Regions from separate parts of the Streptomyces sp. GbtcB6 genome, predicted to be linked through region 1. Evidence: riboswitches for the same ligand, from Rfam matches in the RefSeq annotation. Region 1 holds a riboswitch; each other region holds the start of a gene.
What was found. Region 1 has a riboswitch for cyclic di-AMP ahead of KVT45_RS58025 (C40 family peptidase). Riboswitches for the same ligand answer to the same signal wherever they lie in the genome.
Positions count from the first base shown of each region.

Region 1 (7,213 bases):
GCAGCCCGGTGTCACCGGAGGCGGGGGTGGAGGCGTTGTCGGAGGCGGGGGCGGTCTCGGTGGCCGGGGTGTCGGCCGGGGGCTCGGACGACGGCTGCTCGGACGACGGCTGCTCGGTCACCGGCTCGGACGGCTCGGCGCTCTGCGTCTCGGCCGGCGGGGCGACCGGGCTCGCGGTGTCGCTCGGCTCGGACGGCTCCGCGCTCTCGGCCGGCGGCTGCTCGTCGGCCCCCGCACCGCACTTGCGGCCGGAGTTGATGCAGTCGACCATCTTCCGCATCAGGCTGTCGTCGAAGACGTTGATGAAGTCGCCGTGGTCGGTGACCGGCTTGTGCAGCTGCTCGGGGAACGAGTCCACCGCGAACAGCGGGACCGTACGGCCGCCGTCCTGGAGGCTCGGCGCGTCCACGTCGTAGACGATGCGCTGCACCAGCTGCGGAATGGCCTGGAAACCGGCCGGGCAGCTCCCGTCGGGGGCCTCGAAGGCCACGTGGGTGCGGTGGTTGGCGCTGTCGATGTTCCGGCCGTCCCAGCAGCTCTGGAACTTGAACGTGCGCACGACGTCGCTGCCCGAGGGGCAGAGCGGGTACTTGTCCTTGAGCTGCCGGTCCTCGTAACCGGTGCAGCTCCAGGAGGCGTTGGCGTTGGCCGGGCCGTTGACGAACGCCTTGGCGTCGCCGGTGATGATGCGCAGCAGCCGCGGCATCTCGGTGACCTTGGAGGTCGGGTTGCCCTCGAAGGTCAGCGTGACCTGCTTTGCCGTGACGATCTGCCCGGCGTTGCCCTCGGTGCCGCCGCCCGGCTTGTCGGCGTCCCGCTCCTGCCGGCCGTTCTGCAGCCGCAGCACGGGCCAGTAGTACGTGGACTTGTCGCCCTGGTCCGCGCAGCTGGTGTCGGCGTTCGCCAGGTCCTGGTCGCTGGCGAAGGCGTTGTTGGACTGGTTGCCGATGTAGTCGTGGAAGTGGTGGGCGCCGTTGGAGACACCGGGCGCGACGATCACGTTGTCCGAGTTGAACAGGCCGTTCGCGTTGACGCCGCAGCTGGAGGAGAAGGTGCCGGTGGAGCCGTCGGACTGTTCGGCCGGGGTGGTGACATTGGGCTGTACGGAGGTGATGTCCGCGTAGTCGGCGGCGACCGGGCCGTTGCCGCCCTGGCCGCCGATGCCGGTGCCCTGGCTCGGCGCGGCGCTGCCCTGGCCGCTCTGGCTCGGCGTGGCACCGCCCTGGGGGGCCGCCGACTGCCCGTCGCCCTGGTTCGAGGAGCGCAGGGTGCAGGCGGCGAGGTCGTCGAGACCCTGCGGGCGGTCGCCCTCGCGGCCGATGGCGTCGGCGATGCGCTGGATCGACTCGGACCGCTTCTCCTTCAGCGGGTTCATGATCGTCTCGTCGGCGAGGCCGGGGTTCTGCTCGATCGCCGCGGCGGACTCCGTGAGTTGCTGGTAGGCGGCCGCGATCTGCTGGTCCAGCTGCGCGAGTTCACCGTCGACGGCTTCCCGGGCCGCGTCGGGCACGTCCGTCAGCCGGCTGCCGACGTCGGGGCAGTAGACCGTGGGCGCGGACAGCACCTGAGCGGTGGCGGCCTGGGCCTGCTGGTCCCCGCCCTCGGTGGCCGAGGCATACACGTTCACCGCGACCAGTCCTCCACCGCCGAGCATCAGGGCGACCGCTGCGAAGGTCGCGCGCTGTGCGCCGGTCGGGCGTCTGCGCCTGTTGCGTCTCAAGGTCGTTCCCCTGCGTTTCGTGGTCGGCCGGGCATGGAAATCCCCCGCCCTATACGGCCCCCGGTGCCACCGTGTTCAACAGACCCACGAATTCACGGTGACCTCACAGAAAGCGGGAGTTCCGGAGCGGGCCGACGCGACCGACGGCAACACCCCGGTGACCCTGCGAAAGCAATGGATGCGCGCGAAATGCCGTCCCGTACGGTCGAGTTCCGAACGCTAAGACGAACATCACAAATACGTATCGGACATTACGCACTTCAACCTTCACACGAGTGACACAAGTTGGCTAAGTTGACGGGCAAGCCGCTCGGCTCCCCCCGGCGAATCCCGTCGGGCCGCGCGGCCTCCGCCGAGTCCGGTGCCTCCCAGGGGCGAATCCGGAGCCGGGGACCCAACCGACCACTGGGGTGAATCGGCCGACCGTCCGCGAGGACAGGGGCCGTAGGGCATGCCTTCCGGACTTCACCGCCCGAACCCGACAGCTAACTCGGTAGGCGGAGTACGGAAGGAGCACCACCCCTCAATGGCGCCCGAGAGCCGTGACGAGGTTCGGCAGCGGATCAACAGCCTGTACGACCAGGCCGAGAACGCCACCGGGAACTACAACGCCACGCGCGCGATGAGCGGAGGTTCGCGCTCACGCGGTGTCCCGCTGTTCAAGCGGCCCCGTCGCGACGACCCGGGCCTCGACAACATCGCCCGGGAGTGGTTCGAGGGCGCCCGCTCGAAGCTGGGGCCGAGCGTCCCGGCCGCACTCCCCTCCGACCGGCGGCCCGCCCGGCCCGGTCCGCGGCGGCCCGTCAGCGCCATGGCCGCCGACCTGCTCGGCCAGCTGGAGGACTCCGGCCCGGCCCGGCTGGAGCTGACCGCGGGGCCGTCCGCGCAGACCGCCATCGAGGTCGTCCGCGAGCTGCCGCAGCAGCGCCCGATGCTGGAGCAGCGCGCGGTGGCCGCGCTCGAACCGGCCCCGGCCCCGGCGGCCCAGCCCGTGCCGACCGCACAGACCCCGTGGCCCACGCCCGAGGCCCAGGCCGCGGTGCAGCAGTGGGCGGCTCCCGCCGTCGGCATACCGAACCAGCGGACCGACAGCGGCTCCTTCCGGACCGACGCCCTCGCCGCCACCCGCGCGATCCCCGCGGTGGCCGAGACAGGCGGCATCCCGATCGTGTCCGCGACCGACACCGGTACGTTCCGCATCATGACCCCGGGCGGCACCGGCGCCAGCCGTGCCACGCCCCCGGCGGACACGACCGGCTTCCGCATCATGACCCCGGGCGGCTCGGGCACCGGGGCGTTCCCGGGCGTGCCTCCCATGGACATGGCCACCGCCCAGGCCGCGGCTCCGGCTCCGGCGGACACGACCGGCTTCCGCATCATGACCCCGGGCGGCTCGGACACCGGGGCGTTCCCGGGTGTGCCTCCCATGGACATGGCCACCGCCACCGCACAGGCCGCGGCTCCGGCTCCGGCTCCGGCTCCGGGGGACAGCGGTTCCTTCCGCATCATGACGCCGGGCGCCACGGGCTCGTTCCCGATGCCGAACTCGGCCGAGGCGGGAGCCTTCCCGACCGCGGACCCCATGAGCACCAGCGTGTTCCCGAGCGCGGTTCCCACGAACGCCGGCGCCTTCCCCACCGCCGTCCCCACCGACTCCGGCGCCTTCCCGACCGCGGCGCCCGCCGCCGCTCCCGCCCCGGCCCCGATGGACATGGGCGGCTTCCGGGTCATGTCGCCGAACGCGGCCGCCGGCTACAGCGAGGTGCCCCAGGCCGCCGCCGACACCGCCTACGCCTACTCCTACGCCAACGACGCGTACGCCACGGCAGCCCCCGCCGCCCCCGCGCCCATGGCCGCCATGCCGCAGGCCGCCCCCTACGCCACGGCGCCCGCCGCCGACATGGTCGGCGCCTACGCCGGAGCCATGCAGCCCGGCGCCGACATGACCGGTGCCTACGCCGCAGCCATGCAGCCCGGCGCCGACATGACCGGTGCCTACGCCGCAGCCATGCAGCCCGGCGACGCCGCATACGCCTACGCCACCGCCGCCGCGATGCCCACAGCGATGGCAACTCCCCCTGCCGCGATGGCGGCACCGATGCCCATGCCCATGGCGGCACCCATGGCAGCGCAGATACCGGCACCCATGGCGGCACCGATGCAGGCACCCCCCACGCCCGCGATGGCCGCGGTGCCGATGGCCATGGCCGCGCCGCCCGAAGCGATGATGATGGCCGCGCCCACCATGGCGATGCCCACCGCCGCCCCGGTCATGACGGCTCCGCTCCCCACCACCCCCCTGCCGACCGCACCCCCGCAGGTCGCCGCCCCGGTCCCCACCGCCCCCGCACCCGCTGCCTTCGCCGACCCCGGTGTCTACGTCCAGCCGGGCGTCGCGGCCGAGCCGGGCAAGGCCATGAAGGCGCTGGCGTTCGCGCGGGAGCAGATCGGCCGGCCGTGCGTCTGGGGGGCGACCGGGCCGGGGGCCTACGACTGCTCCAGCCTGACCCAGGCCGCCTGGCGCGCCGCCGGTGTCACGCTGCCGCGTAGCGCGCCGGAGCAGACCCTTTCCGGCACTCCGCTGACGCTGGCCGCCATCGAGCCGGGTGACCTGGTCTTCTTCTTCGACGACGACAGCCACGTCGGGATCTACGCGGGCGGCGGCACGATGGTGCACGCGCCGAGCCCCGGGGCGCTCATCCGCGAGGAGTCGATCTACAACGCCGGGGAGTCGGCGATCCACCGGGTGATTCGCCCGGCCTGATCCGCCCTGCCTGATCCGGCCTGACCCGGCCTCCCTCGAGGTCAGACCCTCCGCCGCCGCGTGCGCCAGCTCTCGTGGTGGTCCAGGAGGGTCTCCTCGACGGGCCGGTAGGCAAGGCCCAGTTCGCGGACGCTCCGGCCGTTGTCGACGCGGAAGCGGATGCCGAGGTGCTTGCGTATGTAGTCCTGGGTGAGGCCGAAGAGCGGGCCGAGGACCCGTACCGGCCCGTGCGGGAGCGCGGTGCGCGGCAGCCGCGGGTCCCAGGGGTGGCGGGTGCGGATGATCCGGGACATCTCCTGGAAGGACGTCATCGTCTCGTTGGCCACTATGTAACGGCCTCTGGCCGCCGGGTTCTCCGCCGCCGCGATGTGCGCGTCGGCCACGTCACGGACGTCGGCCGTGGTGAAGCTGAAGTCCGGGGCGCCGTAGCAGAAGTAGCCCTTGAACAGCTCGTCGAGCAGGAAGAGGCTGCCGGACTCGGAGGCGGGGGTGAGGGAGGGGCCCAGTATCAGGCCGGGGTTGACGGCGACCATGCGCCAGCGGTCCTGGGCGGCCTCGGCGTCCAGGGCGGCGCGCTCGGCGACCGTCTTGGCGTAGTGGTAGGGGTTGTTCGCCACCGTGCTGGTGGTGTTGAAGTACTTCTCCGTCAGCACCTCGCCGGCCATCTCGCGGACGTCTGCGTAGTCGCCGAAGATCGTGCCCACGGTGGAGGTGAAGACCAGGGTCGTCACCTCCGGGGTGCGTTCCACGCTGCCGATGACGTTGCGGGTGCCGAGCAACGCGGGGTCGACCACGTCCCGTTGGCCGTCCTTGATCCGCTCGGGCATCAGGAACGGCGAGGCCACGTGGAAGACGGTCGCGCAGCCGCGGAACGCCTCGTCGAAGGAACCGTCCTTGAGAAGGTCGGCCTCGAAGAGGGCGAGTCGGCCGGGGAAGGCCTCCTGGAGCTCCCAGAGGGGCCTTGTCTTCGTCGCGTCGGAGGCGCGGCGGACGGTCGCACGGACCCGGTACCCGCGCTCCAGCAGCCGCCGTACCAGATGGCTGCCGACGAATCCGCTGCCGCCGGTCACCGCGACGGTCGTCTCCCCGCGTGCGTCCACGCTTCCACCCCTCGCCCTCGGGCCACCGCGCCTCGGTGCGCCGCAGAGGACAGGTTGGTGCATGGTTGGGGCACCCGCCAAGCACCGGGCGGCCGCTGTGACGCCCCGGAAGCCACCCGAGGCCATAAGCCGGGCCCGACACAAGTCATAAGATCGCCTTATGAGGTCATAGAGTGGACCCGCGTACCTACTTAGGACTGCCTTAGTTTAGGCTTCCCGTTCGAGATCGCTTGTCCTCACTCGAAGGGAACCTGATCATGCCGCGCCCCCTGCGGGTAGCCATCGTCGGAGCCGGCCCCGCCGGGATCTACGCCGCCGACGCCCTGCTCAAGTCCGGGGTGGCCGCCGAGCCCGGCGTGTCCATCGACCTCTTCGAGCGGATGCCCGCCCCGTTCGGCCTGATCCGGTACGGCGTCGCCCCCGACCACCCGCGCATCAAGGGCATCATCACGGCCCTGCACCAGGTGCTCGACAAGCCGCAGATCCGCCTCTTCGGCAACGTGGACTACCCGACCGACATCAGCCTCGACGACCTGCGCTCCTTCTACGACGCGGTGATCTTCTCGACGGGCGCGACGGCCGACCGCGAGCTGCGGATACCCGGCATCGAGCTGGACGGCTCCTACGGCGCCGCCGACTTCGTCTCCTGGTACGACGGCCACCCGGACGTGCCGCGCACCTGGCCGCTGGAGGCCGAGAAGGTCGCGGTCCTCGGCGTCGGCAACGTGGCCCTGGACGTGGCCCGCATCCTCGCCAAGACCGCCGACGAGCTGCTGCCGACCGAGATCCCGCCGAACGTCTACGACGGCCTCAAGGCCAACAAGGCCCTCGAAGTGCACGTCTTCGGCCGCCGCGGCCCGGCGCAGGCGAAGTTCTCCCCGATGGAGCTGCGGGAGCTGGACCACTCCCCCAACATCGAGGTCATCGTCGATCCCGAGGACATCGACTACGACGAGGGCTCGATCGAGACCCGGCGCGGCAACAAGCAGGCCGACATGGTCGCCAAGACCCTGGAGAACTGGGCGATCCGCGACGTCGGCGACCGCCCGCACAAGCTCTTCCTGCACTTCTTCGAGTCGCCGGCCGAGATCCTCGGCGAGGACGGCAAGGTCACCGGCCTGCGCACCGAGCGCACCGCCCTGGACGGCACCGGCAACGTGAAGGGCACCGGCGAGTTCAAGGACTGGGACCTCACCGCGGTCTACCGCGCGGTCGGCTACCTCTCCGACAAGCTGCCCAAGCTGCCCTGGGACATCGAGTCGGGGACGGTCCCGGACGAGGGCGGCCGGGTCGTGGAGGAGAGCGGCAGCCACCTCCGGTCGACGTACGTCACCGGCTGGATCCGGCGCGGCCCGGTCGGTCTGATCGGCCACACCAAGGGCGACGCCAACGAGACGGTGTCGAACCTGCTGGACGACTACGCGAACGGCCGGCTGCAGACCCCCGAGTCGCCGGCGCCGGAGGCCGTGGACGCCTTCCTCACCGAGCGCGAGGTCCGCTTCACCACCTGGGAGGGCTGGTACAAGCTGGACGCCGCCGAGAAGGCGCTGGGCGAGCCGCAGGGCCGCGAGCGCGTCAAGCTCGTCGAGCGCGAGGACATGCTCCGCGAGAGCGGCGCGTGAGGCACTG
Region 1 is NZ_JAGXJL010000002.1:122,488-129,700, forward strand. Features, by position in the region: gene KVT45_RS03520 (DUF1996 domain-containing protein) at 1-1,654, opposite strand, end outside; cyclic di-AMP (ydaO/yuaA leader) riboswitch at 2,083-2,236, shown strand; gene KVT45_RS58025 (C40 family peptidase) at 2,247-4,484, shown strand; gene KVT45_RS03530 (NAD-dependent epimerase/dehydratase family protein) at 4,526-5,584, opposite strand; gene KVT45_RS03535 (FAD-dependent oxidoreductase) at 5,842-7,206, shown strand.

Region 2 (7,213 bases), on a different contig from region 1:
TTGTAGGGCAGGCCGACGCGGATGAAGATCTCCTCGAAGACACGGGACTGGGCGTTGGTGCGGTAGAAGACGGCGACATCGCCCGCCTTCGCCTCGCCCGCGTCCGTCAGACGGTCTATCTCCTCGGCGACGAACTGCGCCTCGTCGTGCTCGGTGTCGGCGACGTAGCCGGTGATCTGCGCGCCCGCGCCCGCGTTGGTCCACAGGTTCTTCGGGCGGCGGGACTCGTTGCGCTCGATGACCGCGTTGGCGGCGGAGAGGATCGTCTGTGTGGAGCGGTAGTTCTGCTCCAGGAGGATCGTCGTCGCGTTCGGGTAGTCCTCCTCGAACTGGAGGATGTTGCGGATCGTCGCGCCCCGGAAGGCGTAGATCGACTGGTCGGCGTCACCGACGACACAGAGCTCGGCGGGGGGCAGGTCGTGCTCGCCGGACGGGGTGTCGGTCTCGCCGGCGCGCGCGCCGGTGCCGACCAGCTCGCGCACCAGGGCGTACTGGGCGTGGTTGGTGTCCTGGTACTCGTCGACCAGGACGTGCCGGAAGCGGCGGCGGTAGTGCTCGGCGACGTCGGGGAAGGCGCGCAGCAGGTTGACCGTCGTCATGATCAGGTCGTCGAAGTCGAGGGCGTTCGCCTCGCGCAGCCGCGACTGGTACATGGCGTAGGCCTGGGCGAGGGTCTTCTCGAAGCCGTCGGTGGCCTGGGCGGCGAAGTCCTCCTCGTCGATCAGCTCGTTCTTCAGGTTGCTGATCTTGGCGCTGAAGGACTTCGGCGGGTACCGCTTCGGGTCGAGGTCCAGGTCGCGGCAGACCAGGGCCATCAGGCGCTTGGAGTCGGCCGCGTCGTAGATCGAGAAGGAGGAGGTGAAGCCGAGCTTCTTGCTCTCCCGCCGGAGGATCCGCACGCACGCGCTGTGGAAGGTCATCACCCACATCGCGTTCGCGCGCGGGCCGACGAGGTGCTCGACCCGCTCCTTCATCTCGCCCGCGGCCTTGTTGGTGAAGGTGATCGCGAGGACCTGGCCCGGGTGCACCTGGCGCGCGCCGAGCAGGTGGGCGATGCGGTGGGTGAGGACCCGGGTCTTGCCGGAACCGGCACCGGCCACGATGAGCAGCGGGGAGCCGGCGTGCACGACGGCCGCCCGCTGGTTCTCGTTCAGCCCGTCCAGGAGCGCGGCCGGGTCCAGGGCCGGGCGGGCGGCGCCGTCGCGGTAGTAGGCGTCCCGGTCCGGGGGCACGTCGAACTTCCCGCCGAACAGATCGTCCGGAATCGACTCCGGAGTGTGCTCGTCCTCGGGCGGCGGCGGAGGTTCCTCGTCATGGCCGCGGGGGGCCTGGAGGCTCGCCAGGAAGCTGTCGTCAAAGAGGCTGCTCATCGCTCTCCGAGTCTAGGGCGCCCCACCGACAACCGGCCGCCGCCCCGAAAACTCGCCCGGGTAACCGAACAGATCCGCTCCGTCACGGCAGGCCGAAACACACCACGGACCCGCGAGTGCCCACCGCAAACCACCGGCACCCTTCCGGACAAGTCGCCCATTCCACCCCATATGAGCCCACCTGAACGAGCCCTAACAACAAGGTCACGAAAATGTATCGGGCATATCGCGCATCAAACTTCACAGAGGCCACACGAGTTGGTTAGCGTGCCGGACAGGCCGTACGACCTCCACCGGCGAACATCGCCGGGCCGCACGGCCTCCGCCGAGTCCGGGGCGCCGCCGCGCATCCGGAGCCGGGGACCCACACCGATCCCGGGGTGAATCGGTCCCGCCTCCCCTCCGGGGAGCGGACCGTAGGGCAACCCTTCCGAACCACCCGCCCGAACCCGACAGCTAACTCGGTAGGCGGAACACTGGAAGGAGTCGCCTCAGTTGGCGTCGCACCGCAAGTCCCGGCCGTCAGGAACGCGCGCGGCGGGCATACGCACCCCCGCGCTGGCCACCGCCGCCCTCACCTCCGTGGCCCTGTTCTCCCAGACGGCCGAGGCCGCACCCTCCGCGGACGGCAAGCCGAGCCTGGAGGAGGTGGAGAAGAAGGTCGACGCCCTCTACCGGCAGGCGGAGTCGGCGACCGAGAAGTACAACGCGGCCAAGGAGCGCACCGGCGAGCAGCGCAAGCAGGTCGACACCCTGCTCGACGACGTCGCCGAGCGCACGGACCGGCTGAACAAGGCGCGTGAGGAGCTGGGTTCGTTCGCCGCGGCCCAGTACCGGACCGGAGCCGACGCCCCCGACACGGCGACCCTCCTGCTCGCGGACACCCCGCAGGACTACTTCGACCAGACGCAGCTGATGAGCCGGCTGACCTCGCGCCAGAAGGACGCGGTCGACGACTACGTCACACAGCAGTCCGCGACCATGAAGAAGCGTCAGGAGGCCGCCCGGAGCCTCGAAACGCTCACCGAGACGCAGGACGACCTCAAGACCGCCAAGACCACCGTCCAGACGAAGCTGGCCTCCGCGCGGGAGCTGCTGTCGCAGCTGACGGCCGCGGAGAAGGCCCGGCTGGCGGCGATCGAGAAGCAGCAGGAGGAAGCGGCGGCCCGCAAGGCGGCGGAGCTGGCGAAGCAGCAGGCCGCGGCCGCCGACCAGGAGGCCTCGTCGTCCTCGACGTCGAGCGGCTCCTCCTCGGGCTCCGGCTCCTCCTCCGCCTACGCCACCAAGGCCGCCAAGGCGATCGCCTTCGCCCGCGCGCAGATCGGCAAGCCGTACGTGTGGGGCGCCACCGGCCCCGGCTCCTACGACTGCTCCGGGCTCTCCCAGGCCGCCTGGAAAGCCGCGGGCGTCTCCCTGCCGCGCACCACCTACGACCAGGTGAACGCCGGCACCACCGTCTCCCTCGCCGACGCCCGACCCGGCGACCTGGTCTTCTTCTACGACGACGTCAGCCACGTCGGCATCTACATCGGCAACGGCATGATGATCCACGCCCCCAAGCCCGGCGCGTACGTCCGGGAGGAGTCGATCTACTACGGCGGCGAGTCGATCATCCACAGCGTGGTACGCCCGGCCTGACCCGCCGGGGGCGCCCACCCCCCCCTCGGGCGCCCCCCTGTCACTCCCCACACCTGCACTCACCCCAACGATCCGAGCACCACCTCGCGCATCCCCCTCCTCACGCGCCTCGTGCCACTCCCCTCACGCCCCCAGCGCTCCGAGCGCCACCCCGCACTTCCCCCGACACGCGCCCCCGACCTTCTCCTCACGCCCCCTCGCACCCCACCGAGCCCGAGCGGCGCGCCTCGCACGCCACCGAGTCCGAGCGGGGTGCGCTCGCGCCCCTGTCCCGCGACCGCGGGGTTTTCGGGCTGCACGCGCGCGTGGCCCGTTCGTGCTGTGGTCGGCCCTCCCTAGCATCAGCGGCATGTCCGGTATTTCCCCCCTCTGCGCCTGGTGGGCGCAGCGTCCGCCGGCGGCCGGGGCCGCTGTGATGGCCACCGGCATCATGTCGGTGGGCTTGCACCTGGCGGGGGCGGAGACCGTGTCCCGGGTGGCGCTGGTGCCGGTCTGTGTGATGTGGGTGGGGCTGGCCGCGGACTTCGTCGTACGGCTGGCGCTCGATCGCCGGCGGTGGGCGGCGGAGGCGCGGACGCCGGGCGCGCTCACCGCCGTGGCCGCGACGACGGTGCTGGGGACGCGGTTCTCGGCGCTCGGGTGGCAGACCCTCGCCGAGGCCCTGCTGGCGCTGTCGGCGGTGCTGTGGCCGCCGCTGCTGGTCCTCGTCGTGCGGCACTGGAAGCCGCGGATGCCCGGCGCGGTGTTCCTGGCCTGTGTGGCCACGCAGGGCCTGGCCGCACTGGGAGCGACGCTGGCGGCGGCCGTGACCACGGCGTGGCTCGCCCACCTCTCGCTGGTCCTCTTCTGGCTGGGGCTGGCGATGTACGGGCTCGCCGTGCCCCGGTTCGAGTGGCGGCAGCTCGCCGAGGGGCCCGGTGACCAGTGGGTGGCGGGCGGCGCGCTCGCGATCTCCGCGCTGGCCGGGGCGAGGCTGCTGGCCGCCGACAGTGCGCGGCTTTACCTGTGGAACGACGACGACCGCGGTGTCCTGCGCACGGTGACGGTGGCGCTGCTGGTCCTGGACCTGGCCTGGTACGTCGTCCTGCTGGCCGCGGAGGCGGCGTGGCCCCGGCTCCGTTACGACGTGCGCCGCTGGGCGACGGTGTTCCCGATGGGGATGACGGCGACGGCGACGCTCTCGGTCGCGGCCGCCGTCGGCGGCCCGTGGCTGAAGTGGCCGGGGCGGGTGCTGGTGTGGGTCACGGTGGCGGCCTGGCTGACGGTGGCGGCCGGCGCGGCGGCGGCCGCCCGTGCCGGCCTCAGGAAGGCCCGCTGAGGATGCCGGGGATCAGGTCCACAGGACGGCGATGAAGATGTTCGCCACCGTGAGCAGTCCCACCAGCCCGAAGGCGCCCTTCTCCACCTTCTCGTCGTCCCGTTTCACGTAGACGAGTCCGAGGATCACGATCAGCAGGGCGAGCTTCACGCCGATCTTGACGGTGTTGACGTGGTGGTCGTCGGCCTCGTTGAGGCCGACCAGGATCACGCCGGTCGCGAGCATGGTGAACGCGCCGTGCAGCATCCCGGGGACGAACCGGGCCGTGCCCTGGCCCATCGCCTTCATCTGGGTGAGGAAGCCGCCGAGGAGCGCGGCGATGCCGATGATGTGCAGGCCGACGAAGAGATGGATGAGTACGTCCATGGCTCCGGAGCCTAGTCAGGGCCGTACGGGGCACCGGGCACCGCCCCCTCCCTCCACGCCCGCCATGCCGCATATATGCACCCCATAGCACCCCGCGTCCCCCGTCAGCCCCGGAACCGCCTCTTCGGTCATCCCGTCCCGAGAAGCCGACGGCTCCGGACCGGAATCCCGGTCACATACCGTCGGGTAACGATCCGGTCACGCCAATTCCGCGCATCGCGTTACCGAGCCGACACACGCGGGCCTAGCGTCCTCCCCCAGGTGACCGACTCCCCACCGCCGCCCGGGCCAGGGGCGGCAGTCGGACACCTCCGCCGAGAAGGTCCGGCGGCGGTCCGTTCCCCCTGTGCGGGCCGCCGCCGGACGCGCAATCCGCAGTCCCCCGCGGCCGTACGGGCGCTCCCCTGGCGTTCGGACGGGCGGGACGGCGGTCGTACGAAAGGACGGGACAGTCCAGGTGGCAGCGCACCGCAAGCCCCGACAGCGCTCGCTCAGCGGCAACACGGCCCGCACGGCCGTCACCCTCGCCCTGGCGGGCGCGGCCACCGCGACGGCTTTCGAAGGGACCGGAAACGCCGAGCCGCAACTGACACCGGCGCAGGTGAAGGCCAAGGTGGACCAGCTGTACCAGGAGGCCGAGGCGGCCACCCAGAAGTACGACGGAGCGAAGGACAAGGCCGACTCGGCCGAGCGGCGGCTGAAGTCACTGCAGGACGAGACCGCCCGCGCGCAGGAGCAGCTCAACTCCGCCCGGGACGCGCTCGGTTCGACGGCGGCCGCGCAGTACCGCGACGGTGGCATCGATCCGGCCTGGCAGCTGGCGCTGTCCAGCGACCCCGACCGGTACCTGGACGACGCGGCGTTCGCCGAGCGGGTCGGCGACCGGCAGGCCGGGGCGGTGGCACGGGTGCGCCGGCAGCTGCGGGAGATCGAGCAGCTGCGCGGCGCGGCGCACGTGGAGCTGACCTCGCTGCGGTCCCGGCAGGCCGAGCTGAAGCGGCAGAAGACCGCCGTCAACGGCAAGCTCGGCGAGGCCCGGCGGCTGCTGTCACAGCTGTCGCCGGGGCAGCGGGCGGCGCTCACAGCGGACGACGGCACCGGACGTGCCTCGCGCTCGGCGTCGGACGGCCGCGCCCCCCTGGCCGCCGACAGCGTCGCCGCCCCCGACTCCCGTGCCGCGGCCGCCGTCGCGTACGCCTACTCGAAGCTCGGCAGCCCCTACGTCTGGGGCGCGACCGGCCCCGACGCCTTCGACTGCTCGGGCCTCGCCCAGGCCGCCTACCGCTCCGCCGGCGTCTCCATCCCCCGCACCACCTACGCCCAGATCGACGCCGGCCGCCGCGTCTCCCGCTCCGAACTCCAGCCGGGCGACCTGGTGTTCTTCTACTCTGGCATCAGCCACGTCGGCATCTACATCGGCAACGGCCAGATGATCCACGCGCCCAACCCGTCGGCGCCGGTGCGGATCGCCCCGATCGACGAGATGCCGTTCGCGGGGGCCACGCGGGTCGTGTGAGCCCCCGGCGGGTCTCCGTGAACGCAGGACCCTCGCGGACCCGCCTCAGACCAGGCGCCGCGCCGTCGCCCAGCGGGTCAGCTCGTGCCGGTTCGACAGCTGCAGCTTCCGCAGGACCGCCGACACATGGGACTCGACCGTCTTGACGGAGATGAACAGCTGCTTGGCGATCTCCTTGTAGGCGTAGCCGCGCGCGATGAGGCGCAGGACCTCGCGCTCGCGCTGGGTGAGGCGGTCGAGGTCCTCGTCGACCGGCGGGGCGTCGGTGGAGGCGAAGGCGTCCAGGACGAACCCCGCGAGCCGTGGCGAGAAGACGGCGTCGCCCTCCTGGACCCGGAAGATCGAGTCGACCAGGTCGGTGCCGGTGATCGTCTTGGTGACGTAGCCGCGGGCACCGCCCCGGATCACGCCGATCACGTCCTCGGCCGCGTCCGACACGGACAGCGCGAGGAAGCGCACCGGCTGCTCGGCGTCCGCCATCAACGGGGCGCACCGGCGCAGTACCTCGACCCCGCCGCCGCCCGGCAGGTGCACGTCGAGGAGGACCACCTCGGGCCGGGTCGCGGTGATCACCGAGACCGCCTGGTCGACGTCGGCGGCCTCGCCGACCACCTCGACGCCGGTCTGCTCGGTCTGGCCGATCTCGGCCTGGACGCCCGTCCGGAACATCCGGTGGTCGTCGACGAGGACCACACGCACCCGACGCCCTGCCTTGTCCGCGCCTTCCGCCGGGCCGTTCGCCGGGCCGTTCGCCGGGCCGTTCGCCTCGGTCGCGTCGCTCATGACGTCTTCTCCGCCCTCTCCATCTCCAGCTCGACCTCCGTGCCGCCGCCCGGCACGGACCGCAGCCGTGCGGTTCCGCCGTGGCGCTCCATGCGGCCGATGACCGATTCTCTGACACCCATGCGGTCGGCGGGTATCGAGTCGAGGTCGAAGCCGGGACCACGGTCGCGGACGGAGACGAAGACCGTCCTGCCCTCGACTTCGGCGTAGACCTGGACGGCG
Region 2 is NZ_JAGXJL010000045.1:19,518-26,730, forward strand. Features, by position in the region: gene pcrA (DNA helicase PcrA) at 1-1,370, opposite strand, end outside; cyclic di-AMP (ydaO/yuaA leader) riboswitch at 1,684-1,858, shown strand; gene KVT45_RS43390 (C40 family peptidase) at 1,866-3,008, shown strand; gene KVT45_RS43395 (tellurite resistance/C4-dicarboxylate transporter family protein) at 3,358-4,326, shown strand; gene KVT45_RS43400 (hypothetical protein) at 4,339-4,692, opposite strand; gene KVT45_RS43405 (C40 family peptidase) at 5,150-6,208, shown strand; gene KVT45_RS43410 (response regulator transcription factor) at 6,254-6,991, opposite strand; gene KVT45_RS43415 (ATP-binding protein) at 6,988-7,213, opposite strand, start outside.
Region 2: linked by a shared signal. The riboswitch ahead of KVT45_RS43390 (C40 family peptidase) and the one ahead of KVT45_RS58025 (C40 family peptidase) in region 1 are both predicted to bind cyclic di-AMP.

Region 3 (7,213 bases), on a different contig from region 1:
GGGTGCTCGGTCCGCTCGGCGCCTGGTGGCTGCGCGACCGCTTCGAGGGCAAGGTCCAGGTCCGCGAGGTCGCCGCCGTGACGGGCGCCGACACCTCGGGCGGCGCCGGCGCCCCGGTCCTCACCGTCCGCACCCACGAAGGCGGCACCGAGCGCCTCACCGCCGACCACGTCATAGCCGCCACCGGCTACCGCGTGGACATCGCCGCGATGGACTTCCTCGGCCCCGGGCTGCGCACCCGCGTCACGGCCAGCCGTGGCGCCCCGGTACTCGGCGCCGGATACGTCTCCTCCGTACCCGGCCTCTACTTCACAGGGCTCCCGGCGGCGGCGTCGTACGGCCCGGTCATGCGGTTCGTGTGCGGTACGGAGTTCGCCTCACCCCGCCTGGCCGGGCACCTGGCGGCGGCCCACGCCTGACACCCCGGGCCGGACCGTCACCCGGCCCCGAGGGGCTGAGCCTCCTCGGCCGCCCGCTGCCAGGCCAGGAACTCCTCGACCAGCTCGGGCGGGTTGGCCGCCTGCGTGGCCTCGATCTCCCAGCCCGGGCAGTACATGTCGAAGACCCACACCGGCAGCGGCCGCCCGAGGACTCTCCCGATCAGGCCGCCGTCGTGCAGATCCCGGGCCGGCCGGACGCACGCGTCGGCGAAGTGCAGCCTCAACGGCTCGCGCGTCGCGTCCAGTTCGGCGGCGTCGCCGTCCCCGTCGAACCAGAGTCCGAGCCGCCGGACCTCCTCGGCGTACAGCGCACCGCCGGCCGGGTCCTCGGGGCAGTTGCCGAGCATCTCGAACCCGCCGAGGAGCCGGCACGCGTAGTTGCAGCGGGCCTCGCCCGGGTCCTCGGGGCGTCTTTCGGCCTCGTACCGGCTCTCCGTGTTGTAGCCGATCGCCACATATGGTCTGCGGTCGTCGTCGTCCACCCGCCAGATACGGAACGACAACGCGTAGATCTCCGGCCGCAGTTCCTCCCGGAAGCGCTCCAGCACCCCGGTCGCCGCCGCCAGCAGATACGCCCGGAAGTCCCCCCGCCCGTCCGTCACGACCAGCACCCCCGTCGGATCAGTGAAACCGGCTCACCCGAAACGTAACGCCCGCCACTGACAACGGCCCCATCACGGAGGCGGCGGGCGCCACTTGAGGCCGAAACGCACAGTGAGTCCCAGGGGCGTACTGTCCGTATTCTCTGATCATGGTCGCACCCTCCCCGTACTCACTGATCGCCACCGACCTGGACGGCACGCTGCTGCGCGACGACGACACCCTGTCGGAACGGTCGCTCGCCGCGCTCGCGCGGGCGGGCCGGGCCGGTGCCCGGCACCTCGTGGTGACCGGCCGTCCCGCGCCGAGAGTGCGCCCGCTCCTCGACGACCTCGGCTGCACGGGACTCGCGGTCTGCGGCCAGGGCGCGCAGGTGTACGACGCCGGCGCGGACCGGCTGCTGTGGTCGGTCACCCTGGACCGGGAACTGGCGGAGACCGCGCTCGGCAAGATCGAGGCCGAGGTCGGCCAGGTGTACGCGGCGGTCGACCAGGACGGCGTGGACGGGCTCACGCTCATCGAGCCGGGCTATCTGATGCCCCACCCCACACTGCCCGCGCTGCGCGTCGCCCGGCGTGACGACCTGTGGTGCGCGCCCATCAGCAAGGTGCTGCTGCGCCACCACACCCTGTCCGACGACGAACTGGCGGCGACCGCCCGCTCGGTGGTCGGGTCGCTGGCGACGGTCACCATGTCGGGGCCGGGAACCGTCGAACTCCAGCCCTGCGGGGTGACCAAGGCGACCGGGCTCGCGCTGGCCGCCGGCCATCTGGGGCTGAGCCCCGCACAGGCCATCGCCTTCGGTGACATGCCCAACGACATCCCGATGTTCGAGTGGGCGGCCTACGGGGTGGCGATGGCCAACGCCCACCCCGAACTCAAGGCACTGGCCGACGAGATCACCACGTCGAACGAGGACGACGGCATCGCCGTCGTCCTCGAAAGACTCTTCGACTGACGTGGGACGTCGGTCAGTACGCGCCGTGGACGTTGTCCATCGAGCCGTACCGCGCGGCGGCGTAGTTGCAGGCGGCGGTGATGTTCGCGACCGGGTCGTAGATGTCGAACGACGTGCCGGCCACGTGGTAGGTCTTGAACGTCGGGTCGATGACCTGGAGCAGGCCCTTGGACGGGATGCCCTTGGCCGCGTTGGAGTCCCAGAGGTTGATGGCCCGCGGGTTGCCGGAGGACTCCCGCATGATGTTGCGGTAGATGCCGTTGTAGGTGCCCGGGATGCTCTTCTCCCTCATGATCGCGAGCGACTCGCGGATCCAGCCGTCGAGGTTGTTCGGGTACCCGGCGAGGGTGGTCGAGGCCGTCGAGGTGGAGGACCCGGCGGCGGAGGCGGCGGTCGCCCCGATGAGCGGGAGGGCGAGGACGGCGGCGCCGGTGCCGGCGACGACGAGCGTGCGGATGATGCGGTTACGGCGGGGAGTGCGGTGCTGAGCGGCAGCAAGCATGGCGTTGTTCCTCTCCGTCGCCTGCGAGGTGAGCTGTCGGGTTCGGGCCCGGGGAGTGCCCGGCCGCATCGCCCGAAGACGATGCGACTTCACCCCTGGCCGTTCCGGAACGACGTCTGTCTGGTGACGTCGGCCGCCCGGTCCGGCGACTTACCTGGGTCCCCCGCTCCTGCCGTGCGAATGAACTCGTCGATGGGTTACGACGGGCGGCGGCAGGATTCGGCGTCCGCCCGGCGAGCGGGAACGTATGCGAGGGCACATGTCCGGAACAAGTACCTGATTCACAGAACACACCGATTGACCTTGTGTTGAGGCGTATGGGGTACTTGATCCTTTGCAGCTGCCAACCCTCAACTGGCCCACGGGGAAAGGGAAGGAAGGGTCCCCTTATGGACCTCGCGTTGCCCAGTCCGCGTGACCTACTTCACGAATCCGCAATAACGGCAAATCAGACATGAGGGATTCTTGGAATCCCCCTATTTCCTGGTTCGACGGAAAACCCCCTCGCCCCCATTCGTGTGGATTGCCCAATCGGGGAGTGGCGGAGTGGGAGCTAATGTGGGTGATTTTTATGAGTAGTCCGAATTGTCCAATTAGGCGCCTGTCTGGCGCGCCCTCCGTCAACCTCGGAGCCCCCGGGTACGCGCGCGTGCCACTGACCGGCCCGGGGTGGGAAGTGGAGTGCGCACGCGAAGCAGGTCGTGCTGGGGGGCGTCGTTCCGTCGGTCAAGGGGGTGACGGTCGAGTGGGTGCCGATCGGGGGAACGCGGATCGAGGGAGTGCGGAGATCGCCGTGCGTGGTCGCGTGGAGGAGGGTGTACGGGCGTGCACCAGGTGCCGCCGTTCGTGCACCGGGTGCCCTCGGCGGCGTCGGCGCCGGCATCGGTGGCGTCGGCGGGTGGCGGAGGGGTACGCCCGGGCAGGTGATGCCGGCCAGGGGGTGGGGCCGTTTCCGGGCGGCAGTCGGGTGGGAGGTTTGCCGCCGGTGCGGGACACGACCTATGCCTTGGTTCGGGACAAGTGCCCGTACTTCCTGTTAAGTCAGTGGATGTCAGATCGTATCGGCTGATCAAAAACATAACGGTCGTGATCCGATAGCGCCCGGGGTGTAACCGTGGGCGCTATCGGTGATCGAAACCCGACCGGATACGCTGACTTGAGTGAGGGCAGCGACCTATCGACAAACCGCGTAATCGCCAGTAGACACCAGCAGACAGGAGACCCCTCGTGACCGTCGTCGGGCCGTTCGGGCTGAGCGTGCGGGACCAGGCTCTGGAAGCCGATGTCCAGGCCGGATTGACGGCTGTCGAGGAAGGCTTGCTAGAAGCCACCAAGAGCGAGGTCCCGTTCATCACGGAGGCCGCGCAGCACCTCGTGCGGGCCGGGGGCAAGCGGTTCCGCCCGCTGCTGGTGATGCTCGCCGCGCAGTTCGGCGACCCGTACGCGCCCGGTGTCGTGCCGTCGGCCGTCGTCGTCGAGCTCACCCACCTGGCCACGCTGTACCACGACGACGTCATGGACGAGGCGTCCGTACGGCGCGGTGTCGACAGCGCCAACACCCGCTGGGGCAACTCGCTCGCCGTCCTCACCGGCGACTTCCTCTTCGCCCGCGCCTCCCAGATCCTCGCCGACCTCGGCCCCGAGGCGGTCCGGGTCCAGGCCCTCGCGTTCGAACGGCTGGTGACCGGTCAGATCCTGGAGACGGCCGGCCCGTCGGACGGTCGCGACCCGGTCGACCACTACCTTGACGTGCTCAGCGGCAAGACCGGCTCGCTGGTCGCTGTCTCCTGCCGCTTCGGCGCGATGCTGTCCGGTGCCGACGAGACGGTCGTCGACGTCCTCACTCAGTACGGCGAACGGCTCGGTGTCGCCTTCCAGCTCGCCGACGACGTCCTGGACATCGCCTCCGACTCCCACGAGTCGGGGAAGACCCCGGGGACCGACCTCCGCGAGGGTGTGCCCACGCTTCCCGTGCTGCGGCTGCGGGAACTGGCCGCCAGGTCGGGGCTGGCCGAGGACATCGCCCTGTGCGAGCTACTGGACTCCGACCTCACGGACGACGCGCGGCACGCGGAGGCCCTGGCGGCGCTGCGGGCGCACCCGGCGCTGGAGCTGGCCCGCCGGGACGCGGTCCGGTACGCGGAGGAGGCGCGTGCCGCGCTTGCTCCGCTGCCGGAGTGCGACCCGAAGGCCGCGCTGGTGGAGCTGTGCGACGCGGTGGTGCACCGAGCCGGATAGCCTCCGGAGGACCTGCATTTGTGTGACTCAGGTCACATCATTGGACTGAGTCTAATCCAAGATGTGTTCCGTACTCCTTCTCAGAAGCCGACGCAGGGGGCGTCGGCTGACACAGGGGGAGAAAACGGAATCATGGTCATCGACGCAACGCGCCGCAAGAGCCTCGTCGCCGCAGCCATCACCGTCACCGTCACCGCTCTCGGCGGTGCCGCCGTCCCGGCATCCGCCGCCACCAGCCACAACTCCACCACCAGCCACAGCTCCGCCGCCTCCGCCGAATCCGTCGTCCTCGCCGCCAGTCTGCGCGGTGCCAACGAGGTGCCCGTCGCCGGTGGGCCCGCCGTCGGGGACAAGGACGGCGCCGCGCTGGAGTTCATCCAGGTCAAGGGGGACAAGGTGACCGTCGCCGTGACCTGGCGCGGCACCGGCGGGCCCACCGACCTGCACATCCACCAGGGCGCCAAGGGCACCAACGGCGGCGTCAAGATCGACTTCGGGAAGCTGCTGCAGAAGGCCGAGGGCCACAGCGTCACCGGCAGCGTCAAGGTCACCGACAAGGCCCTGCTCAAGCAGCTCACCACCGACCCCGGAGCCTTCTACGCCAACCTGCACACCGCCCAGTTCCCCGGCGGAGCCCTCCGTGGCCAGCTGCACGCCGTCACCACCGTCTCCGACCTCAAGGACGGCGGCTTCCAGGCCTCCGTCGTCACCGGCAAGCAGATCTACCAGTGCAAGCCCGCCGACGGCGGCGGCTACGCCTTCGCCCAGCGGGACGTCAGCGCCAAGCTCGGCGGCGGCATCCGCCACTCCTTCGTCGCACCGAACTCCGGCACCCCGCAGTGGGTCGCGCCCGACGGCAGCGCGGTCACCGGAGCCGTCGTGACCAAGACGGCGAACGGCACCGGCAACATCCCCGAACTGGACCTCAAGACCACCCGGTCCGGCAAGAAGCACGGGCTGCTCGCCCACACGGGCGAGATCCTGCGCCTCAACACCGTCGGCGGCGTCGCCCCGGCCGGCTCCTGCACCCCGGGTGCCGTCGTCGGTGTCCCCTACCGGGCGGACTACGTGTTCGTGCAGCACTGAGCGGACACGGCAGCGGACACGGCAGCGGACTCCGCAGCCGGCACAGCAGCGGACACGGCACGTGAACCGACCGGACACGGCACGTGACAGGAGGCGCCTTCACCGCCCGACCCCTACGGGTCGGGGAAGGCGCCTCCACCCTTGTGTCATACCGCAGGTGTACACGGAGTTGGCTCCGTGGTCTGACGCTTCTCCGCCCCCGATTTGGTGAGATGGAAACCACGGAAATCACCACCACTCACCGATTCGGGTGAGAATGGCGGCTCAGGGTGGGACACGTGCGAGGACGGCCGCCGCCGACGACGGAGGTAGGGCACACATGGCACCGTACGAATCCGACGACAGCACGGGGGCCGCGCAGGCCGACGACGAGCTGCGCGCCGAGTTGCGCACCGAGCGGCGGCGCAAGGCCGCACGGTACGTCGTCCCGGTCGCGGTGGTGGGCGTGGCCGCGGCCACGATCGGCCTGGTCCCGGCACTCGCCGACTCCGGCGACCCCGACCTGCCGAAGATCACCGCGCAGGAACTCATCAACAAGATCGCCAAGTCGGACGTGCAGCAGCTGTCCGGCACCGTGAAGATCAGCACCGACCTCGGCCTGCCCGACCTCGGCGGTCTGGAGAGCAGCCTGCTGTCCGGCGCGACGCAGGGCAGCGGCGACGGCTCGTCGGCCGACCCCACCAGCAAGCTCACCGAGCTGGCCTCCGGCACGCACACCCTGCGGGTGGCCGCCGACGGTCCCGAGAAGCAGAAGGTGTCGGTGCTGGAGAGCGGCGCCGAGTACAGCCTCATCCACAACGGCACCGACGTGTGGGGCTACGACAGCAAGTCCAACGAGGTCTACCACTCCACCGCCGCCGACTCCGGCAAGGCCGAGCAGCACGAAACCCCGGCCACGCCCAAGGACTTCGCCGACGAGGTCCTCAAGTCGGTCGACGACACCACGTCGGTGACGGTCGACGGCACCGCCCAGGTGGCCGGCCGGGACGCCTACCGGCTCGTCATCAAGCCCAAGCAGTCCGGTACGACGGTCGGCGCGATCAGTATCGCGGTGGACGCCAAGACCGGTACGCCGCTGAAGTTCACGCTCACCCCGTCGAGCGGCGGCGCGGCCGTGGTCGACGCCGGCTACACCCAGGTCAGCTTCGCGAAGCCGGCCGCCTCCACCTTCGACTTCACCCCGCCCAAGGGCGCCAAGGTGACCGAGGGCGACAAGGCGGGCAAGGACAGCAAGACCGACGGGTGGGACAAGGGCGGCAAGGCCTCCGAGACGCCCGGCCACGGCACCGCCAAGGACCTCGACAAGTCCGGCTTCGACGTCCTCGGCAAGGGCTGGAACTCCATAGCCGTCCTCGAAACCGGCAGCAAGGGCGGGCTGCCCACCGGCTC
Region 3 is NZ_JAGXJL010000010.1:161,989-169,201, forward strand. Features, by position in the region: gene KVT45_RS19045 (FAD-dependent oxidoreductase) at 1-419, shown strand, start outside; gene KVT45_RS19050 (hypothetical protein) at 437-1,042, opposite strand; gene KVT45_RS19055 (HAD family hydrolase) at 1,192-1,998, shown strand; gene KVT45_RS19060 (transglycosylase SLT domain-containing protein) at 2,012-2,500, opposite strand; cyclic di-AMP (ydaO/yuaA leader) riboswitch at 2,506-2,702, opposite strand; gene KVT45_RS19065 (polyprenyl synthetase family protein) at 3,728-4,738, shown strand; gene KVT45_RS19070 (CHRD domain-containing protein) at 4,871-5,824, shown strand; gene KVT45_RS19075 (DUF2092 domain-containing protein) at 6,144-7,213, shown strand, end outside.
Region 3: linked by a shared signal. The riboswitch ahead of KVT45_RS19060 (transglycosylase SLT domain-containing protein) and the one ahead of KVT45_RS58025 (C40 family peptidase) in region 1 are both predicted to bind cyclic di-AMP.

Region 4 (7,213 bases), on a different contig from region 1:
GCGCCGCGGTGCCGGACGAGGCGCAGTACCAGCAGGTCCTCGCCTCCACCAGCAGCCTCACCCGGGACACCCTGTACAACATGGTCCTCGACCGGGTGCTGCAGCGGGCCGTCCAGGACGCGGGCATCACCGTCAGCCGCAAGGAGGTCGAGGCGACGCGCACCGGCTACGAACAGCAGCTCGGCGGCGCCAAGGCGCTGCAGACCGCCTGGCTGCAGAAGTACGGCATCGCCCCCGAGCGCCTGGACGACAACCTCCGCTTCCAGACGGAGGCCACGAAGCTCGCCCAGCTGCTCGGCACCGACACCTCACAGCCCGCCTTCTGGAAGGTCCTGGCCAAGGCCTCCAAGGAACTCCACGTCGACCTCAACCCCCGCTACGGCGCCTGGGACGTCCAGAGGAGCAGCCGCGTGGACGCCAAGACGCCGTGGGTACGGGAGGTCACGTCGGCGGGGACGCAGGTGTCGGCGTAGGGCAGGCCACCGGGGAAGGCCACGGGGGTAGTCACGTCCGTGCCGGTCATACGATCACTTGATCGCCCCTGCCCTGTGGACAAACCACGAGGTCGGCGGCGGCGGTGCGTTACGTTCGGAGCGTGAACACCACCAGGCCAGAACCCACCACCCCGGAACCCGCACCGGAACCCGCACCGGAACCTGCTCCGACCTCCCGGCCCGACGCCGGCCGCGTCGTCCTGCTGACCACCAGCCACCGGGTCGCCCCCGGCCTGCTGTCCTGGCCCGCATGGCAGGCGCTGCGCGCGGCGGACCGCGTGCTGTGTGCGGACGGCGCGCATCCGCAGCTGCCGTATCTGCGGGAGGCCGGGACGGCCGTGGACGAGGCCGCCCCCACCGCCCAGGAGCTGGTCGACGCCTGCGCCGGCGGCCGGACGGTGGTGGTCGTGGCGGCGGGCGAGGGCGAGCCCGCCCTCACGGACGGCCTGGCCCGCCTGGCCGGCTCCGGCCGCGTCCGGATGCCCGAGCTGGAACTGCTCCCCGCCTCCTACGACCTGCCCGGCGCCCGCCTCCTCGACCTCGTCCAGGTCATGGACCGGATCCGCGCGGAGTGCCCCTGGTCGTCCCGGCAGACCCACAAGGGCCTCGCGAAGTACGGCATCGAGGAGGCGTACGAACTCGTCGAGGCGATCGAGGAGGGCGACCGCGACGAACTGCGGGAGGAACTGGGCGACGTGCTCCTCCAGGTCGTCTTCCACGCGCGGATCGCGGAGGAGGACCCGGACGCCCCCTTCTCGATCGACGACGTGGCGGGAGGCATCGTCGCGAAGCTCATCCACCGCCACCCGCACGTCTTCGGCGACGAGACCGCGGCGACGCCGGAAGAGGTCAAGGAGCACTGGCTGCGCACGAAGGCGATAGAGAAGCGGCGCGAGTCGGTGACGGACGGGATACCCCTCGCGCAGCCGGGTCTCGCACTGGCGGCGAAGCTGGCCTCGCGGGTGCGGACGGCGGGGCTTGAGGTGCCGCTGCCGCAGACGCAGGGCATCGGGTATGAGCTGCTAGCGCTGGCGGCCCGCGCGGAGGCGGAGGGCGTCGACCCGGAGGCGGCACTGCGGGCGGCGGCCCGGGCCTACCGGGACGCGGTGCGGGCGACGGAGGGCGTGGAGAAGTGACCGCAGCCACCCCCGACCTCTTCACCTGGGAGTTCGCCGCCGACCCGTACCCCGCCTACGCCTGGCTGCGGGAGCACGAGCCCGTGCGGCGGACCAAGCTGCCCAGTGGGGTGGAGGCCTGGCTGGTCACCCGGTACACCGATGCCAAGCAGGCCCTCGCCGACCCCCGTCTCTCCAAGAACCCGGCGCATCACGACGAGCCCGCGCACGCCAAGGGGAAGACCGGCATCCCCGGGGAGCGCAAGGCCGAGCTGATGACGCATCTGCTCAACATCGATCCGCCCGACCACACCCGGCTGCGGCGGCTGGTGAGCAAGGCGTTCACACCACGCCGGGTGGCCGAGTTCACGCCACGGGTGCAGGAGCTGACCGACCGGCTCATCGACGGGTTCGCGGCCACCGGGTCCGCCGACCTCATCCACGACTTCGCCTTCCCGCTCCCCATCTACGCCATCTGCGACCTGCTCGGCGTCCCGCGCGAGGACCAGGACGACTTCCGGGACTGGGCCGGCATGATGATCCGCCACGGGGGCGGGCCGCGGGGCGGGGTCGCGCGGTCGGTGAAGAAGATGCGGGGGTATCTGGCCGAGCTGATCCACCGGAAGAGGCAGGCGCTGCCCGCCGAGCCGGCTCCCGGTGAGGACCTCATCTCCGGGCTCATCCGGGCCTCGGACCACGGTGAGCACCTCACCGAGAACGAGGCCGCGGCCATGGCGTTCATCCTGTTGTTCGCGGGGTTCGAGACCACCGTCAACCTGATCGGGAACGGGACGTACGCCCTGCTCACCCATCCTGAGCAGCGCGCCCGGCTGCAGGACTCACTCGCCGCCGGTGAGCGCGGGCTGCTGGAGACCGGTGTCGAGGAACTGCTGCGCTACGACGGGCCGGTGGAGCTGGCCACCTGGCGGTTCGCCACCGAGCCGGTCGACATCGGCGGGCAGCACATCGCGCCCGGCGACCCGGTCCTGGTCGTCCTGGCCGCGGCGGACCGGGACCCGGAGCGGTTTGCCCAGCCGGACACCCTCGATCTGTCACGGCGGGACAACCAGCACCTCGGATACGGCCACGGCATCCACTACTGCCTCGGCGCCCCGCTCGCCCGCCTGGAGGGCCAGACCGCCCTCGCCACCCTCCTCACCCGTCTTCCCGACCTGCGACTCGCTGTGGAAGAAGGGGATTTGCGGTGGCGCGGCGGGCTCATCATGCGCGGACTTCGCACACTCCCCGTGGAGTTCACGCCCGCCGGACGATGAGCCCTTGCCGGGCCCTCGCCGAAGCCCTTACAGGTCCGTACGGGCAAAAGGTGACCAGCGTTCAAGTCTGTGATCTTCACGTGATCTGCGCGGCATTAACTTGTGACAAGTGATCGTCTGCCGATACGTTCACCCATCAGCACGGCGCCCTGCGGGACCCGCCGTGCCGGTCACCGCTGTCGCTCGAAAGGTTTCCGCATGCTCTCCGGGAACGGTCGTCACCGTCGCCCCCGTCAGGCTCCGGCTCTCCTCGTCGCGGCCGGGGTGACCGGCTCCGCCATCGCCATCCCGCTCCTCGGTGCGGTGAGCGCCCACGCGGCCGACGGCTCCACCTGGGACCAGGTGGCCGAGTGCGAGAGCGGCGGCTCCTGGAGCGCCGACAACGGCACCGGCTACTACGGCGGCCTCCAGATGTCCCTGGACGACTGGAGCAAGTACGGAGGCCTGGAGTACGCCAGTACGCCCGACCAGGCGAGCCGTTCGCAGCAGATCGCGGTCGCCGAGAAGATACTCGCCGACCAGGGCACCAAGCCCTGGCGGACCTGTGCGCTGCTCGCCGGGCTCTCGTCCGACGACGCCTCGGTGAACGTCGACACGGGACTCGGCGACTCGGGTGATTCGTCCGGTTCCTCCGACTCGTCGGACTCGTCCTCCGGGCTGTCGGATTCGTCGTCTTCTTCCTCCTCCTCTGGTTCCGGTTCCTCCTCGGGTGCCGCGGACTCCGGGGGCGACTCCGCCACTCCCTCCCCGAGTGCGAGCGGTGACTCCAAGGCGGACGCCTCCGGTAAATCCAGCAAGACGGACAAGTCGGGATCTTCCGACTCCGGCTCCGGCTCGGGTGCCTCGAAGGCGAGTGAGAGTCCCGTCATCTCCGAGGCTGACGGATCGGACAATTCATCGCAGACCGGGGGTTCTTGGAGCCTGGTCGACACGGGGGCCGTCAGTAGCGGCGGCAAGCATCGGGGCGGCTCGGCGGACGAAAACGTGACAAACGGTCAGAGTGCCACCTCCTCCGGCCGTCACGCCTCCCGCGACAGCGGCACCTACACCGTCCACGCCGGCGACACCCTCGCCTCCATCGCCGACTCCCTTGACCTCGACGGTGGATGGCGTGCGCTCTATGCCGCGAACAAGGCGGCCATCGGCACCGACCCGAACAACATCGCCGCCGGTCAGACCCTGAAACTCGGTAGCTAAACGGACGAAAAGCGGCGGGAGTTGGCGTCTCCCGGCCGCCCCACTTAGAAGTTAAATGTCCGGTTTGGTGAAAGTGTGGGATGAGTCTCAGAAGCCCTGATCATCTTTGAAATTCACCGGATGCCCTGTTTACGGTCAAGGCCGCTCGTCACCACGAGCCCCGGCCGTCGCAACGCCGAGTCCTGCCAGCGGCCGTCCGGGAACAGTCGACGCGTCAAGCGCCGTAGGCAGGAGCGGGGGACCCAAGGTAAGTGCCGGGACCGGTAGTTGAGGCTGCCGATCCGGCTCGGGGTGAAGCCGCGCACCGACACACGGGTGTGCGGCCGGGCAACTCAACCGGCCCGAACCCGACAGCTCACCTCGCAGGCGTCGGTGAGGGGATCGATCCATGCTGTTTTCCGGCAAGGGCAAGCACCGTCGTCCGTCCAAGGCCGTCCGCGCCATCGCTGTCGCCGGTGTCACCGGCGTCGCCGTCGCCGCCCCGCTGATGGCGGCCGGCAGCGCCTCCGCCGCCACCGCCTCCGAGTGGGACGCCGTCGCCCAGTGCGAGTCGGGCGGCAACTGGGCCATCAACACCGGCAACGGCTACTACGGCGGTCTGCAGTTCTCCGCCTCCACCTGGGCCGCGTACGGCGGCACGCAGTACGCCGCGCAGGCCAACCAGGCCACCAAGGCCCAGCAGATCCAGATCGCCGAGAAGGTCCTCGCCGCGCAGGGCAAGGGTGCCTGGCCGACCTGCGGCACGGGCCTGTCCAGCGCCGCCTACACCGGCAGCGGCTCCAGCTCCTCGTCGAGCAGCAGCGCCGGCACGAGCAGCCGTACGACCGACACGCAGGCCGCCTCCCGCTCCGCCGAGCGTCCGGCCGCGACCAAGACGGTCACCACCCCGGCCGGCAAGAAGGTCAAGAAGGGCGACGGCGAGTACAAGGTCGTCAAGGGCGACACCCTCAGCTCGATCGCCGAGAAGCACAAGGTCAAGGGCGGCTGGCAGGCGCTGTTCAAGCTGAACAAGGGCATCGTCCAGGACGCCGACTTCATCTACCCGGGCCAGCAGCTCCACCTCAAGTAGGACGGGGGGCGACCGCCGTAAGTACTAGGCGGCGCCCAGCTGAACCACAGCGCCCGCACAACCGCGGTCCCCATAGTGGAGGCCACGTGAGGGCCACCCCCGTCCCCACGGGCCCCCGCCTCGGTGCGTTTTCCCCCGTACGCACCGGGGCGGGGTTTCTCTTTGCCGTCCCCTTCTTGGCCCGCTCTTCTCCCGTTCTTCATCGGGACCCTCTTTGTTCCGCACGTGAACAATGAGTACCGTCTGTGTGTCCACGGGCCGGTCGGTCGTGCCGGCCGACGGCCCTGGGACGGTTAGGCTCTAGTCGCAAGGCTGAGCAAGGGCCGGCAAGGCCCGCGTGCGCCCCGCACAACCAGCGTCACATCCCAAGAAGGAGATGCTCGTGCCGTCCATCGACGTCGTCGTAGCCCGGGAAATCCTGGACTCCCGAGGCAACCCCACGGTCGAGGTCGAGGTCGGCCTCGACGACGGCAGCACGGGTCGTGCCGCCGTTCCGTCCGGTGCCTCCACCGGTGCCTTCGAGGCCATCGAGCTCCGTGACGGCGACCCCAACCGCTACCTGGGCAAGGGTGTCGAGAAGGCCGTCCTCGCCGTCATCGAGCAGATCGGCCCGGAGCTGGTCGGCTACGACGCCACCGAGCAGCGCCTCATCGACCAGGCGATGTTCGACCTGGACGCCACCGACAACAAGGGCTCGCTCGGCGCCAACGCCATCCTCGGCGTCTCCCTCGCCGTCGCGCACGCCGCCTCCGAGGCGTCCGACCTCCCGCTCTTCCGCTACCTGGGCGGCCCGAACGCGCACCTGCTGCCGGTGCCGATGATGAACATCCTCAACGGCGGCTCGCACGCGGACTCCAACGTCGACATCCAGGAGTTCATGATCGCCCCGATCGGCGCGGAGTCCTTCTCCGAGGCGCTGCGCTGGGGTGCCGAGGTCTACCACACCCTCAAGAAGGTCCTGAAGTCGAAGGGCCTGGCCACCGGTCTCGGCGACGAGGGCGGCTTCGCGCCGAACCTGGAGTCCAACCGCGCCGCGCTCGACCTCATCCTGGAGGCGATCAAGCAGGCCGGTTACGTCCCCGGTGAGCAGATCGCCCTTGCGCTCGACGTCGCCGCGTCCGAGTTCTACAAGGACGGCAAGTACGAGTTCGAGGGCAAGTCCCGCTCGGCCGCCGAGATGACCGAGTACTACGAGGAGCTCGTCGCCGCGTACCCGCTGGTCTCCATCGAGGACCCGCTGTTCGAGGACGACTGGGCCGGCTGGAAGGTCCTCACCGACAAGCTCGGTGACAAGGTCCAGATCGTCGGCGACGACCTGTTCGTCACCAACCCGGAGCGCCTCGCCCGCGGTATCGAGGAGGGCACCGCCAACGCCCTGCTGGTGAAGGTGAACCAGATCGGTTCCCTGACCGAGACCCTGGACGCCGTCGAGCTCGCCCAGCGCAACGGCTTCAAGTGCATGATGTCGCACCGCTCCGGCGAGACCGAGGACGTCACCATCGCCGACCTCGCCGTCGCCACCAACTGCGGCCAGATCAAGACCGGCGCCCCGGCCCGCTCCGAGCGCGTCGCCAAGTACAACCAGCTGCTGCGCATCGAGGAGATCCTCGACGACGCGGCGGTGTACGCGGGCCGCAGCGCCTTCCCCCGCTTCAAGGGCTGAGCCTTACGGAGTCATGGCTTAGCCAGTCGTACGTACGTCCCCGTACCCGGTCCCGTACCGTGTCCGGGGACGTACGCACGTACCAGGGTTGACCCAGGGAGGCGGGGACATGGCTGTGAAGGACCGGGACCGGTTCTCCACCGCGACCAGGCTCAAGCTGCTCGGCGAGCAGACCGCGGCCCGGGTCTACCGCTCCCAGACCAGGCGCCAGGCCCGCCGCTCCCGGCTCACCGGCCGCGCGGCGCTGCTCGCGATCGTGCTCTGCACGATGATCGTCGCGCTCGCCTATCCGATGCGGCAGTACGTCTCCCAGCGCGCCGAGATCTCCGACCTCGAACGCCAGCAGCAGCAGGCCCGGCAGCGGGTCGAGCAGCTGCGGGACCTCAAGGCGCGGTGGCAGG
Region 4 is NZ_JAGXJL010000014.1:103,757-110,969, reverse strand. Features, by position in the region: gene KVT45_RS24275 (SurA N-terminal domain-containing protein) at 1-473, shown strand, start outside; gene KVT45_RS24270 (nucleoside triphosphate pyrophosphohydrolase) at 695-1,630, shown strand; gene KVT45_RS24265 (cytochrome P450) at 1,627-2,883, shown strand; gene KVT45_RS24260 (transglycosylase family protein) at 3,082-4,080, shown strand; cyclic di-AMP (ydaO/yuaA leader) riboswitch at 4,290-4,464, shown strand; gene KVT45_RS24255 (transglycosylase family protein) at 4,469-5,149, shown strand; gene eno (phosphopyruvate hydratase) at 5,526-6,812, shown strand; gene KVT45_RS24245 (septum formation initiator family protein) at 6,922-7,213, shown strand, end outside.
Region 4: linked by a shared signal. The riboswitch ahead of KVT45_RS24255 (transglycosylase family protein) and the one ahead of KVT45_RS58025 (C40 family peptidase) in region 1 are both predicted to bind cyclic di-AMP.